Luteolibacter sp. LG18: one gene and its partner. The protein of the gene in region 2 interacts with the protein of the main gene of each other region in a pairwise test. Links are inferred from orthologs where the notes say so. Each region holds a gene or a part of one and is shown on either strand. Other genes may lie near its edges.

Region 1 (6,461 bases), 1.2 Mb from region 2 along the record:
GCGAAAGTGCCGGTGCCGGATTGAGGAAGCGGATGGTGTGCTCGTCCGCCGCCACGCGCAGCAGGGAGTGTTCCGGTGCGTGCTGCACCGCGTTGCCACAGAGATTGGAAAGCGCCATTTCCAGCAGCACCGGATCGCTTTCGAGCACCAGGCTTTCCGGAATCCCTTGCTGCAAGGTGATCCCCCGTTCGGCGGCCCGTGCGGCATGGCGCTTCCAGATCTGATCGAGAAGGGCGGCGGGATTCACCTCGCTTCGCTGGATCGCGAGTGCCGGGTTTTCCGCCCGGGCGAGTTCCAACAAGCGGAGCGCGAGAGCTTCCATGTGTCCGGACACGTCCTTCACGTCCCGCCAGCAGGCGGCGCTTTCTTCCGGTGTGTCGGCCGGGGCCATGAGGCTCACCTCGGCGAGCGCGCGCAGTTCCGCCAAGGGCGTGCGGAGTTCATGGGCCACGTTCGCGGTGAAACGTTTCTCGCGGGCGAAGGCCGCTTCCAGTCGGGCCAGGAGTTCATTCAGACGTTCCGCGATGGGGCGCAGCTCGGCGGGCAGGGGAGTGGACGCGAACCGGGTGCCAAGCGACTCGGCCTTGACCGCGTCGATTTCCACCACCAGCCGGTTGAGGGGCCTGAGTCCGCCGCGGACGCTCCACCACACCAGCGCGGCCAGCATCGCCAGACTGGCGCAGGCGGCAGTCATCAGGCTTTCGCCGAGGTTCTCCAAGGTGTGTTCGAGGGGCTTTTGATAGCGCCCCACCACCAGCACCGGACGCTGGCCTTCGACGGTCGGCAAGGCCCGCGCCAGGAAGCGGAACTTGCGCCCGTCCCCCAAGCGCGCATCGAATGACGCGGAGGTTTGGTCGGCTGGCAGGGACACGAATACCCGCGAGTTTCCCAGCGACTTGGACCGCGAGACCTCCACCCCGTCTACCAATAGGAAATGCACGGCGCTGCCCTTGGACTGGTTGAACTCCGGCATCTCCTTCACGTCGGAATCCATCCGCACCTTGCCGTTCTCCTCCTCCACGAAGGGGCGCAGGGTCTCGAGCGTCAGGGAGAGGGAGGAATCGAAATCCCGGGTGAGTGCCACCCGCATGCTCCACTCGAAGACCAGCGCCGCGATCCCCAGCAGCACCATGCCGCCGACGAGAAACCGGAGGGTCAGCTTGAACCGCAGCGAATTCATGACGCGGGAACTTCCAGCACGTATCCAAGGCCGCGGCGCGTGTGGATGCAATCCCGGCCGAGCTTCCGGCGCAGGCCATAAACCGCGGTGTCCACCACGTTGCTCATCGGCTCCACCCGTTCATCGTAGATCCGTTCCTCGATCTCGGTACGGGACACCACCTGCCCGCGGCGGTGGACCAGGCACTCGAACAAGCGCCACTCGCGGGGGGTCAGGTCGATGTCTTTTCCATCCAGGGCGAGCTTTTTTTTGTGGAAATCCACGGTCATGGGCCCGAGTTCCAGCAGGCTCGACTTGTCCCCCCGCAGGCGCCGTCCCAGTGCGTCCACACGGGCAAGCAGTTCCTCCAGGGCGAAGGGTTTCACCAGGTAATCGTCCGCCCCTTCCCGCAGACCGGTCACCCGGTCCTCCACCGTATCACGGGCGGTCAGCAGCAGGACATGGACGTTCTTTCGTGCCGCCCGCAGGTGCTTCAGCAGGGCGAGTCCGTCGAGCTTCGGCATCATCACGTCCAGCACGATCACCTCGTAATCGTTCAGCTCCGCGGCTTCCAGGCCGCTTTCCCCATCCGCAGCCACATCCACCGCGTGGCCGGCATGCACCAGCGCCCTCCTCACCGTGCGGCGGAGGCTTTCGGAATCTTCGACGTAAAGGACGCGCACGCGGAGATGGGGAAGTCGGGCCACCCGGAAGCGGGTGGCCCGGGGAGATCTTACTTGTTATCGTCGTCGTCTTTTTCCCCGTCTTCCTTTTCCTCGTCCTCTTTCTCCTTCTCGGTTTCCCGTTCGATCTCCTTGCCGGTGGCATCGAACTTCACCTCCAGCTTGCCCTCGGCGGTCTTGATTTCCGCTTCGTAGACCGTGCCGGTGTATTTCTTGCCGGTTTCCTGCTCCACCTTCTCGAGCTTGCCGGCGGCGGCCACCTTCTTGATCGCCTCCTGCACCGGGGCCGGGGCGGCTTCCAGCGCGATCACATCCTCACGCAGCAGCACGGTGCCGTCGGCGGTGACGGAGATCTCGTGCTTGGTGCCGCCGGCCGTCCACTTGGCCTCGTAGGATTCGGTGCCGTCTTCCTTCTCGGCTTCGATCTTGACGGCTTCCTTGCCCGCGGCGGCCTGGATCGCGGCGGCGGCCTTGGCGGGGATTTGTTCGAGCGTGAGCCCGCCGTCCTTGGCGCTGGCCGCGAGAGGCAGGGCGAGGACGGTGGCGATGAGCGTGGTGGCGATTTTCATGGATCGATTGGTTTGTGGTTCATGCGGCCGGGTGGCCGGATGAGGCGAACGCTAGCGGGGTCCAGATGATCGCAGGATGACGTGGCGGAAAAACCGCGCGGGTTTGGAATTTTTCCGCCGGTCAGCCTTCCATCATCCCGCGCACGGTTTCCTCGTCGATCACCGCCACGCCGAGCGATTCCGCCTTGGTGCGCTTCGAGCCGCCGCCTTCCCCGGCGACGAGGAAATGGGTCTTCGCCGAGATCGAGCCGGAAACCTTGCCGCCCTTGTCCTCGATCAGGCGCTTCATGTCATCGCGGTCGATGCTGAGCGTGCCGGTGAGAACGAAGGTCTTGCCCGCCAGCGGTAGCGCGGAAAGGTCGGCCTCGGCCGCCTTCGGCAGGTAATTGTCCGATTTCGGATCGATGCCCAGTTCGTGCAGGCGCTCCAACACATGGCGACCCGCCTCGGAGGCGAAATAGTCCACCGTGCTCTGGGCCGCCACGCCGCCCAGCTCCGGGCTGATGCCGTAGGGCGCGAGCAGTTCCGTCAGTTCAGCGATGCGTGGTTTGTATTCCGTGGCGATCTGCTTGCGACGTTCCTTCTCCGAGTCGTCCAGCTTTTCCTTTTTCGGGTTCACCGGATTGGCCTTCAGCCAGGTGTCCTTCAAACCGCGCTCGCCGATCGCGGGCAGCAACTCCGAGGTGGTGAGCTCGCTCAGGCTGGAGAACAAACGGGACAGTTCCTTGGCTGCGGATTCGCCGACCTGGCGGATGCCCATGGCGAAGATCCAGCGGTCGAGCGGTTTCGAGCGCGCGGCAGCCAGCGCCTCGATCACCTTCGCGGCGTTCTTCTCGCCGAAACGGCGCGGCTCGGTGTCGGTGCCGAGGTTCAGGGCGCCCAGCGACTCCTCGGTGAGGGTGAAGAGGTCGAGCGGCGTGCGGCACATTTCCCGGCCAACGAGGGCTTCGGCCACCGTTTCACCGACGCCCTCGATGTCCAGCGCCTTGCGGGAGGCAAACTGCTTGATCTTCGAAACCGCCTGTGCGGGGCACTCGAAGTTCAGGCAGCGCCACGCCACGAATCCTTCCTCCTTGGTGATTGGTCCGCCGCAGGACGGGCACTTGCCGCCGACGTGGTCGAAGAGCGAGAACGGCACCGACGCGGGATCGCGTTTCTCCATCACCACCTTCACCACCGCGGGGATGATCTCGCCGGCTTTCTCAATGACCACCGTGTCGCCGAGGCGGACGTCCTTGCGCTGGATCTCCTCCTCGTTGTGGAGGGTGGCGCGGGAGACGGTGGTGCCGGACACGAACACCGGATCGAGCTCCGCCACGGGGGTGAGCACGCCGGTGCGGCCGACCTGCACGGTGACGGAATGGAGGCGGGTTTCCTTCTGCTCCGGCAGGAACTTGTAAGCGGCGGCCCAGCGCGGCGCGCGCGAAGTGAAGCCAAGTTTTTCCCGCTCGGCGCGGGCCAGCACCTTCACCACCGCGCCATCGGTGCCGTAGTCGAGCTGGTGGCGCAGCGTGTCGATCTCCTTGATGGCGGCGAGCACGGCATCGAGGCCGGCCGCGTGGATCACCGGCTTGTTGCGCGGGAGGCGCAGCGCGTCGAGGAGGTCGTGGAACTGGTCTTCGCTCGCCAGCTCGGGACCGTCATAGGCACCGAGCCCGTGGGCCAGGAACCGCAGCGGGCGCTTCGCCGCGATCTTCGGATCGAGCTGCTTCAAGGTGCCCGCGGTGGCGTTGCGCGGGTTGACGAAGGTCGGCAGCCCGGCCTCGTCGCGCTCCGCGTTCATCGCCGCGAAGCCCTCATTCGGCATGAAGATCTCGCCGCGGACTTCGATGAGAGGGGGGACTTCCTGAGTCAGTTTGACCGCTCCCTCCTTCAGAACCTGGAGATCGATGGGGATAAGCTCCCCGTCTTCGGCCTTGATCAGGTTTCCAACATGGGCATCCGCGATCTCCGTGCCGGTTGCATCGTTGATCCACCTATTGTGGCCGATCGACCGGTAGCCGTCGGCCGTGAACCATTCCTCGACTTCCTGCTGGGACGGTACATCCCCTTTGATGAAAGGCTGGGAAATGACGAATGCGGGTCCCTTGTCGGTGGGTAGGATCCCGTGGAAGCGGATACTATCCCCGAAGAGCCGGTTGCTCGCTCCCAGGTTTCTCAAATACGCCTCTGCGCCTTGGGCTCCGAAGTTCGGGGGGAGGGTGAACTTCACCACCCGGTTCAGGCCGGCCAAATGGAATACCGTGTGCTCGGACTGGCCTCCGAGTTCCTGCCAGTGGCTTACGACTTCGAGGAAGCGCTCCGGGTCGAGGATGCGGCCAGTTTCAGCTCCCCATTCAAGAATGGATTGGGCTTCCTGTCTGAGCCGTTCCGAAAAATCTGCGCCATCGCTTCCGCGGAGGTCATGCGCGAGCCTTGCTCCGAGGCTTTCTGCCGTGCCCGGTGCAAACGTTCCGCCATGGCCTTCGCTTGATTGGTGGCTTCCATCGGCGGGAAGGTAAGGGAGCTGGACCTCCAAGTCAACGTCCTGCCCGGTTCCGGCCTTGATGCTGGCGGTCAGCGAAAGCGGGATGCTGCGGATCGTCCGCACGTTGTGGGTGATGTCGTCGCCGGTCGTGCCGTCGCCGCGGGTGGCGGCGTATTCCAGTTTGCCGTCGCGATAGAGCAGGGACACCGCCACGCCGTCGATTTTCGGCTCGATGGTGACCTCGACGTTTTCACGCCCGAGGCCCTTCTGGAGACGCTTGTAGAAATCGATCAACTCCGCTTCCGGCACCTCCGCGTCCTTCAGCTCGAAGACATCGTCGATGCTCAGCATCGGCACCCGGTGGCGGACCTGTTGGAAGCCCTCGATCGGCTCGCCGCCCACGCGCTTGGTGGGTGAATCCGGATCGTCGAACTCCGGGTGCTTCGCTTCCAACTCCTCCAACTCGCGGTAGAGCTTGTCGTATTCGGCATCGGAAATCTCCGGCGCGGCATCCGTGTAGTAGAGCCGGTTGTGGTGGGCCAGCTCGGCGCGGAGCTGGCGGATGCGGGATTCCGGAGAAGTCTGGCTGAAAAGGTCGTCCATGCGGCTCCCGCGATTAGAGCGCAGGGTTCCCCTCTCTCCAACCGGATTTCCCGCCGGACCCTTATTCGATTTTTCCCGCGTGCCGCATTGGAAACAACCGTGCCCACGCGATTCGCTCGATCGCGATGATTGGAATGAGACCGTAGTAGCGGCTGTCCAGGCTGTTGGAATAGTGATCTCCCAAAACAAAGGCGGTTCCTTCAGGCACCACCAAGGGATAGCGCGGAGTGGACATCGCTGGCGTGTAGGCGTTTCCGGGTGGTTTGGCGTGCTCCCCTCCGCGGGTGGGGAGGGGGATACCATTGACCGTGAGTTCTCCGTTCAAGACCTCGATGCGATCTCCCGGCAAGGCGATCAACCGCTTGATCTGGGAGCCACCGAGCCCCTTGATGCGGGTTTTGGGGCCATCGAAGATCACCACGGAGCCTCGGAAGAGCTTGTCGCCGGATTTCAAAGGGCGACCGGATAGGATGGTGTCCCCTCCCTGGAGCGTGGGCTCCATGGCGCTGGTGGGGATGCGGTAGGCTTTGGGACGGACCCAAACGAGGAGGCCCACGAAAGCCACTATCAGGAGACCCAGAAAAGCCTGCCACCAAGTGAGCTTCTTGATCATTCGAACGGTTGCCATGGGCTCGGCACGTGACAAATCACCCCACCCACCGGTGCAGCCGCCGGAAGACCAACGCGCCGCAGAGGGTGCCGGTCATGTCGGCGAGGAAGTCGTTGATGTCGTTGCCCGAGCGGTTCGGGACGGACATCTGGTGCCACTCGTCGAGGCGGCCCATGGCCATGCCGGCGAGCATGCAGAGGGCGAAGAGGGTGCCCCAGTCCGGCTTGGCCGGGCGGAGGCGGTAGACGAAGGCGGAGAACAGGCCCGCACCGCCGAAGAAGTAGCCGAAGTGGCAGAGCTTGTCGAAATTGACGATGTCCTGCGTCCCCGGGATCTCACGGGACGCGGAGGACAGCCACCACAGGGTCCC
Region 2 (7,529 bases):
ATGGTTCGAGGCACAGGTCGAAGGTCGGGGCAAAACAACCAAGGACCTGTTGCAGCGAGCGCCAGGCCACGGCGGCTCCCGCGACCACCGCACCTCCTGTGACCAGGAGGAGAATCCACGGAGCTTTGCCTTTGGCCCATTCCTGCCAGGCCACCCCGACAAAGGTCCATGCCAGACAGTTCATCGCGATGGCACCCACCACGACCGGAATGGCATCGCGAACCCGGCCTGTGCCTCCCGGCAGGATCACCCGGCCCAGATCATCCTGTGTGGGGGTGGATCGAATGGCCGCTCGCGCGGAAAGTTTTCCGTACAGGATGCCTCCGACGCCAATCGCGAGGAAGGGCCACGGAAACAGCCAGACATACCACGGACTTTCTCCTCCGCCACGGGCGTGGCCGAAGATGGCCAGCGCGAGCATCCCGCAACCGCCCAGCAGCATGAGGATGCCGAAGAGCCGCGGAACCTTGCTTTCTTTCCTAGCGTTCATCGCCGGGTTTCCAGCCACTCGACCACCTTGGCCAGGGCGCGGGCACGGTGGCTGAGCTGGTTCTTCACGTCGTCGCCGAGTTCGGAGAAGGTCCGGTCGTAGCCAGCGGGGACGAAAAGCGGATCGTAGCCGAAGCCGCCCGTGCCGCGGCGCTCCTCAATGATCGCGCCCTCCACGCTGCCGTCGAAATTGCCGAGCTCCGTGCCGTGCTCGGCGACAACCATGGTGCAGCGGAAGCGGGCGGTACGCTGGTTCTTGTCGGACATCTCGCGCATAAGGCGCTCGTTGTTGCGGGTGTGGTTGCCCTCCTCGCCGCCGTAGCTGGAGGACCAGACGCCGGGAGCTCCGGCGAGGGCGTCGACCTCGAGGCCGGAGTCGTCGGAGAGGACGATGCCCTCGATTTCGCGGCTGATGGCGAGGGCCTTGAGGCGGGCGTTTTCGAGGAAGGTGGTGCCGGTTTCCGGGACGGAGGGGAGGTCCGGGAAGGCGGTGACGTCGAGGACTTCGTAGCGATCCCCGATCATCGAGCGGATTTCCGCGGTCTTGTGGGCGTTGCGGGTGGCGATGACGAGCCGGGGGCGGGTTTCCATACCTCCGGCTACCGGTTTGCGGGACCGGGGCCAAGATTTTTGAAATAATCCGGCGTTGTGCTACGCCTTATAGGTCAATGAAAGCAATCACCTGGCTTGCCTCTGTCACGGTCGGTGTCGCCGCCCTTTCCGCTTCCGCCTTCTCCGCCACGCTCGAAGGCTGGTCCACCGATCTCGAAAAAGCCCTCGCCACCGCCAAGAAGGAGAAGAAATCCGTGCTGGTGGAGTTCACCGGCTCCGACTGGTGCCCGCCGTGCATCGCGATGCGGAAGAACGTCTTTTCGAAGAAGGACTTCGTGGACAAGGCCTCGAAGAAGTTCGTGCTGGTGGAGCTGGATTTCCCGAAGGCCGAGAAGGAAATCGCCGAGAAGAACAAGCCGCTGGCGGAGAAGTACAAGATCGAAGGCTTCCCGACGGTGGTGCTGCTGGACCCGCAGGGCAAGGAGTTCAACCGCTTCTTCGCCTCCCAGTTTCCCGATAGCGAGGGCTTCCTGAAGCACCTCGACGAGTCCCTCACGAAGAAGGAACTCGACTGACCCCTTTGAACGGAATACCTGTCATGGTGCCCCGTCCGGACCTGGTCCGGGCGGGGCTTTCCCCTATCTGAACCCCGCTTGATGAAAAAGATTATCGCATCCGCCGCCACCCTTTTCGCCACCGCCGCCCTCGCCCTCGCCGGAAGTGGCGCGGGCTGGACGGACAACTACGAGGCCGCCAAGGCCCAGGCGAAGAAGGAGAACAAGACCATCCTGCTCGACTTCACCGGCTCCGACTGGTGCGGCTGGTGCATGAAACTGGACAAGGAGGTCTTCTCGCAGAAGGCCTTCAAAGACTACGCCAAGGACAAGCTGATCCTGGTGGAAGTGGATTTCCCACACGACAAGCGCCAGAGCCGCAAGCTCAAGGAGCAGAACGAGGCGCTGGCCAAGGAATTCGGCGTGCGGGGCTACCCGACGGTGATCCTGGTGGACGGCGACGGCAAGAAGGTCGGCCAGACCGGCTACAAGGACGGTGGCGACACGGCCTACGTGACGCACCTGAAGGGCCTGCTCGGCGCGAAGGGCTGATCCTTTGGGTTTCCGAAAGATTCCGGCGGGTTGTCCGCCATTCGATTTCCCCGCCCGGCCTGGTGGCCCGGCGGGGTTTTGCTTTTCAAGGTGAAGGCGTTCCGCCAGAGTCCGCGCCCCTTTCCCGTTTTCCGAAGACCATGTCCGACCGCCGCAAACCGTTTCCTTTCGACGACTTCGAACCCAAGTGGCAGGCCCGCTGGGACGCGGAGAAGACGTTCCGCACCCCGAATCCGGGTGACGCGGACTTCGATGCCACGAAGCCGAAGTTCTACGTCCTGGACATGTTCCCGTATCCGTCCGGTTCCGGCCTCCACGTGGGCCACCCGGAGGGCTACACCGCCACCGACATCATCGGCCGGGCGAAGCGCCGCCAGGGCTTCAACGTGCTGCACCCGATGGGCTGGGATTCTTTCGGCCTGCCGGCGGAGCAGTACGCGATCAAGACCGGCCAGCATCCGGCGATCACCACCACCGCGAACATCGAGACCTTCAAGCGCCAGCTGAAGTCGCTGGGTTTCGCCTACGATTGGGACCGCGAGATCGCGACGACCGATCCTGAATACGTGCGCTGGACGCAGTGGATCTTCCTGCAGCTCTACTCCTCCTATTTCGACGAGGAGACGCGGCAGGCCCGCCCCATTTCCGAGCTGGAAGCGAAGGGCTGGACGCGTGAGCAGATCGACGCGGTGCGGCTGGCCTTCGTCCATGAAGCGCCGGTGAACTGGTCCCCGGACCTGGGCACGGTGCTGGCGAACGAAGAGGTCGAGGAGTGGCGCTCGAAGGGCCACATCGTCGAGCGCCGTCCGCTGCGCCAGTGGATGCTGCGGATCACGAGCTACGCCCAGCGTTTGATCGACGAGCTGGAGCCGCTGGATTGGCCGGAAGGCATCAAGCTGCTGCAGAAGAACTGGATCGGCCGCAGCGAGGGCGCGGAAGTGGATTTCCAACTCGATGGCCACACGGTAACCGTGTTCACCACCCGGCCGGACACGCTGTTCGGAGCGACCTACATGGTGCTGGCCCCGGAGCATCCTTACGTTTCCGAAATCACGACGCCGGACCAGAAGGCGGCGGTGGACGCCTACGTGGCGGCCTGCGCGGCGAAGTCCGATCTGGAGCGCGGCGACCTGAACAAGGACAAGTCCGGCGTTTTCACCGGCGCGCATGCCACCAACCCGGTGAGCGGCGAGCAGATCCCGGTGTGGATCGCGGACTACGTGATGATGGGCTACGGCACCGGCGCGATCATGGCCGTGCCGGCGCACGACGAGCGTGACTTCGAGTTCGCGAAGAAGTTCGACCTGCCGATCGTGCAGGTGGTGCAGCCGGCCGGCGACCAAGCCTGGCAGGGCTACACCGATCCGGGCACGGCGGTGAACTCCGGTTTCCTGGATGGCCTGCCGACGGCCGAAGCCAAGGCGAAGATGATCGGATGGCTGGAAGGCGAAGGCAAAGGCAAGCGCCGTGTGCAGTTCAAGCTGCGCGACTGGCTGTTCTCCCGCCAGCGCTACTGGGGCGAGCCCTTCCCGCTGACCTGGAAGGACGGCCTGCATTACGCGCTGCCGGACGCCGAGCTGCCGCTGCTGGCCCCGCCGCTGGAGGATTACAAGCCTTCCGGCTCGCCAGAGCCGCTGCTGAGCAAGGCCCGCGAGTGGGTGGAGCTGCCGGACGGCTCGATCCGCGAGACCAACACGATGCCGCAGTGGGCGGGATCGTGCTGGTACTACCTGCGCTACTGCGATCCTCGTAATTCGGGACGTTTCATCTCCGAGGCCGCCGAGTCCTACTGGGGCGGCGGCGACAAGCCGGGGATGGTGGACCTGTACATCGGCGGCACCGAGCACGCCGTGCTGCACCTGCTCTACGCGCGGTTCTGGCACAAGGTGCTGTTCGACCTCGGCCACGTGGGCAGCAACGAACCGTTCCAACGCCTGGTGAACCAGGGGCTGATCCTCGGCGAGGACGGCCAGAAGATGTCCAAGTCCCGCGGCAACGTGGTGAACCCGGACGACGTCGTGAAGGAATACGGCGCGGATTCGCTGCGCCTCTATGAGATGTTCATGGGCCCGCTGGAGCAGGTGAAGCCGTGGAGCATGAAGGGCGTGGAGGGTGTCTCCCGTTTCCTCGCCCGCGTCTGGCGCATCGCCTTCGAGCAGACCGAAGCCGGCGATTGGAAGTCGAACGGCAAGGTCCAGGACGTGCCGTGCACGGACAAGGACCTGCTCAAGGTGGTGCACGAGACGGTGAAGAAGGTCACCGAGGACATCGAGAAGCTGTCGTTCAACACCGCGATCTCGCAGATGATGATCTGCACGAATGCCTTCACCCAGGCGGACGTGGCCCCGCTGAAGGAGTTCACGCTGCTGCTGCACGTGCTGAACCCCTTCGCACCGCACCTCACCGAGGAAATCCACGCCCTGCTCGGCGGCGTCACGCCGCTCAGCGAGAGCGCGTGGCCGCAGCACGACGAGGCCGCGCTGGTCACCGACGAGATCGAGGTGGTGGTGCAGGTGAATGGCAAGCTGCGCGACCGCATCCGCATCTCCACCAGCGCCGACCAGACCGAAGTGGAAGCCCTGGCCCAGGCCAGCGAGCGCGTGAAGGAGCACACCGACGGCAAGACCATCCGCAAGGTGATCTACGTCCCCGGCAAGCTCGTCAGCATCGTGGCGAACTGAACCCCTGCTTTTTTCCCAAGGGCGGCGGTTCTCCGGAACCGCCGCCCTTTTTGTTTTCCTCGCCAACTCCATCTCCCATGAGCCAACGGAACGCCCTCACTGAAATCGCCCGGTCCGCCGTGGCGGCGATCTGGCGCGCCCTGACCGCGGCGAACTCTGAACCAGAAGAGAAGTTCCCCACGGCGGCCGAACTCGATGCCGCCCTCGGCCACCTCCAGACGGAAAAGCCCGAACTCGCCCTGCTCCAGTCCTTGGACCTCCTTGCCACCGATCAACGCGGCATTTGCCCGCCGCTGGGAACGGTGGCGATGGAGCTTGCGATGAAACTCCCCATCCGGATGTGGCCGCGGGTGGACGAGGCGATCCGGCGCAACATGCTTTCCTCCCGCCGTCCCTTGGCCCCCCTGCCAACGCTCCATGGCCCTGCCGTGGAGATACTCGCGCTTTGCCATCACTCCGGACAGGTCCGGGCGGAGGCGATCCGCCACCGTGGACAATTGCCTGCCCTGCTCCGGGCCAGCTTGCTGTTCGTCCGCCTGAACGATTGGGCTCCGCCGGTACGTGACCTGGCGGAGAAACATCTGCCGCAGGTGGTAGGAGAATTGGATCAAAACGAGCGGATGCGGTTGGTCCCACTGGTGGAGCGACTCCGGGATTGCGGACGCAGCGGATTCCGCGAGCGGCGCGACGCGCTTGAGGCATGGCGGATGGCTCTTGTCGGAGAGCGCGATGAGGACGCCTGGCTGTGGTGCTGGAACCACGCACAAGGGAAGGAACGCGGGCTCTACCTCGGCATCCTGAAATCGGAAGCCGGTGTGCCAGGGCCGCGGACAAGGAGGGCCCTGCTGGAGAGCAACGACCGCACGGCCTTGCTGTGGTACATCCGCTCGGTGTTGCCACGCTTGGGCGATGAGGACCGCGAGGCGGCCACCCTGCGGCTGGACCATGCGCGCGTGGTGCCGGTCCGCCGCGAATGGCTGACATTTCTCGTGGAAACCGAACCACAGGCGGTGGTGCCGAAGTTGGTCACCACGCTCCTCGTTCCCAGCAAGAGCCTGCGCCAGTTCGCCCGATTCCACCTTGCCCGGTTGGCCCCGATGGACTTCGCCGCCCATTACCGGGCGGCGCTGAACACCGCGGCTTACGCGCCGGTGGCCTTGCAGGGATTGTGCGAAACCTGTCCGGCAGAAGGCCGTGCCATGGCCGCACGCCATCTGGACTCGGATGATGCGGCCCTCAAGAAAGCCGCCCTGCTGTGTTTGCCCGCGGATTCCATCGCGGAACACGTCGACCGGTTTCTTCAGGATGCGGACGATCCACGGCCTGGCATCGGCAAGGTCGCGAGGAGGCGACTGGGTGATGCGGGGCAGGCCCTTGGCGTGCATCTGCTTTCCGGCACCGCCGATTGGAATCGCTTTTCCATCGAGCTGCGCACCGTGCTGATGAAGCTGTGCATCGCCTTCAACAAATGGGACGGCCTCGAACTGCTTCTGAGCCATGCCCGTGAACACGATCCGGCCTTCGTGCTGACCTTGGTCAGGCAATGGCGACAGCGGGAGAACAGGGCGTTTCTCCGTCTCCCGCCCGAGCGGAAGGAGCGGTTGAAGAAGCTCGCCCGGACGGCTCCGCTACCGGATCACGAAAAGGAGGAGCTCGCCTTCATCCTCGAAAAAGCCATGGCGTGACGATGCTCGCACGAAAACGCCGCTCCTGAAGAGGAGCGGCGCTTTTCATATCCGGGATGAACCTCCGCCCCGATCAGAGGCCGAGCGCGCGGCGGGTGGACCAGTCGAGCCAGCCGCTGATGCGGAGGCGGTGGTCGCGCTGGAAGCGGGCGAGCGCGCGGCGGGAACCGTAGCCGAAGTCACCGTCGATCGGGCCACGGTAGTAGCCCATCTGGCGGAGGCGGAGCTGGGCGCGGGCTTCGAGGCTCATCGGGCGGCGATGATAGCCGCCGTAGCCGCCACCACCTCCGTAGCCGCCGCCATAGCCACCACCGTATCCGCGGTCGCGGTCGTAATCACCGCCGCGGCCACCGCGGTAGTCGACTTCGACGTAGCCGCTGCCACGGGCTTCGTAAGAGCCGCGGTCGTCGTAGGAACCAAACCAGTCGGCCTTGGCCAGGGAAGTGGTGGAAAGGGTCGCGGCGATCAGGGCACCGAACAATTGGGTCGTTTTCATGACACTGGGTGGAACGAAGAACCAATCCGAATTATTCAGGTCCATTCGCGATTCTTTTTTCTCCCGCCGAATCCGTGCGGAGTGCAACGCGGCACCGGGCAAATCACGCCCTCGCCGCATCTTGCATGAATACATGAAGTCGCTTAGCGTTTAAGCTTGGGGAGCGATCACTGCATCCCATTCAGAACCCGCTTTTTGAGAAAGGACCGATCATGAACCTGAAACACATTCCAATCTGGGGAACCGTGGGCGCGTGGGCGCTGTGCGGCTCTCTGACCACGCTCCAACCGGCGCGGGCCATCCCGGCCGAAGAGCAGCAGCAAGAGGGAGTCGAAACGCTGACCCGCGGGCCGGTGCACGAGGCCTTCGCCGAAACGATCAGCTACAACCCGACGCCCGGCCTCATCGTGAAGAAGGAGCCGCCGGCCGCGATCGAAGAGGTGCCGCCGGAGCAGCAATTGGTCGGCACGAACGTCACCTGGATCCCCGGCTACTGGGCGTGGGACGACGAGACCGCCGA

The links. The genes of interacting proteins can lie anywhere in the genome.
Region 1: the proteins of leuS (region 2) and ligA interact in binary tests that used the Escherichia coli proteins (3 or more experiments, as listed by UniProt). The link is inferred for Luteolibacter sp. LG18 from one-to-one orthologs.

What each region holds. Positions count from the first base shown.
Region 1 is NZ_AP024600.1:173,757-180,217, reverse strand. The notes cover bases 2,333-5,821. They hold ligA (NAD-dependent DNA ligase LigA), read right to left. Parts: upstream 5,482-5,821; coding sequence 2,533-5,481; downstream 2,333-2,532. Other genes in these bases: lepB (signal peptidase I), read right to left, coding at 5,543-5,821; llg_RS00730 (hypothetical protein), read right to left, coding at 2,333-2,411. Outside these bases: llg_RS00740 (ATP-binding protein), read right to left, coding at 1-1,180; llg_RS00735 (response regulator transcription factor), read right to left, coding at 1,177-1,842; more of llg_RS00730, read right to left, coding at 1,893-2,332; more of lepB, read right to left, coding at 5,822-6,109; llg_RS00715 (VanZ family protein), read right to left, coding at 6,129-6,461. UniProt on the Escherichia coli protein: DNA ligase that catalyzes the formation of phosphodiester linkages between 5'-phosphoryl and 3'-hydroxyl groups in double-stranded DNA using NAD as a coenzyme and as the energy source for the reaction.
Region 2 is NZ_AP024600.1:1,400,061-1,407,589, forward strand. Bases 1,964-5,057 are described here. They hold leuS (leucine--tRNA ligase), read left to right. Parts: upstream 1,964-2,287; coding sequence 2,288-4,828; downstream 4,829-5,057. Other genes in these bases: llg_RS05895 (thioredoxin fold domain-containing protein), read left to right, coding at 1,964-2,147; llg_RS05905 (hypothetical protein), read left to right, coding at 4,906-5,057. Outside these bases: llg_RS05880 (hypothetical protein), read right to left, coding at 1-508; rdgB (RdgB/HAM1 family non-canonical purine NTP pyrophosphatase), read right to left, coding at 487-1,080; llg_RS05890 (thioredoxin family protein), read left to right, coding at 1,158-1,616; more of llg_RS05895, read left to right, coding at 1,698-1,963; more of llg_RS05905, read left to right, coding at 5,058-6,513; llg_RS05910 (peptidoglycan-binding domain-containing protein), read right to left, coding at 6,587-7,009; llg_RS05915 (hypothetical protein), read left to right, coding at 7,222-7,529.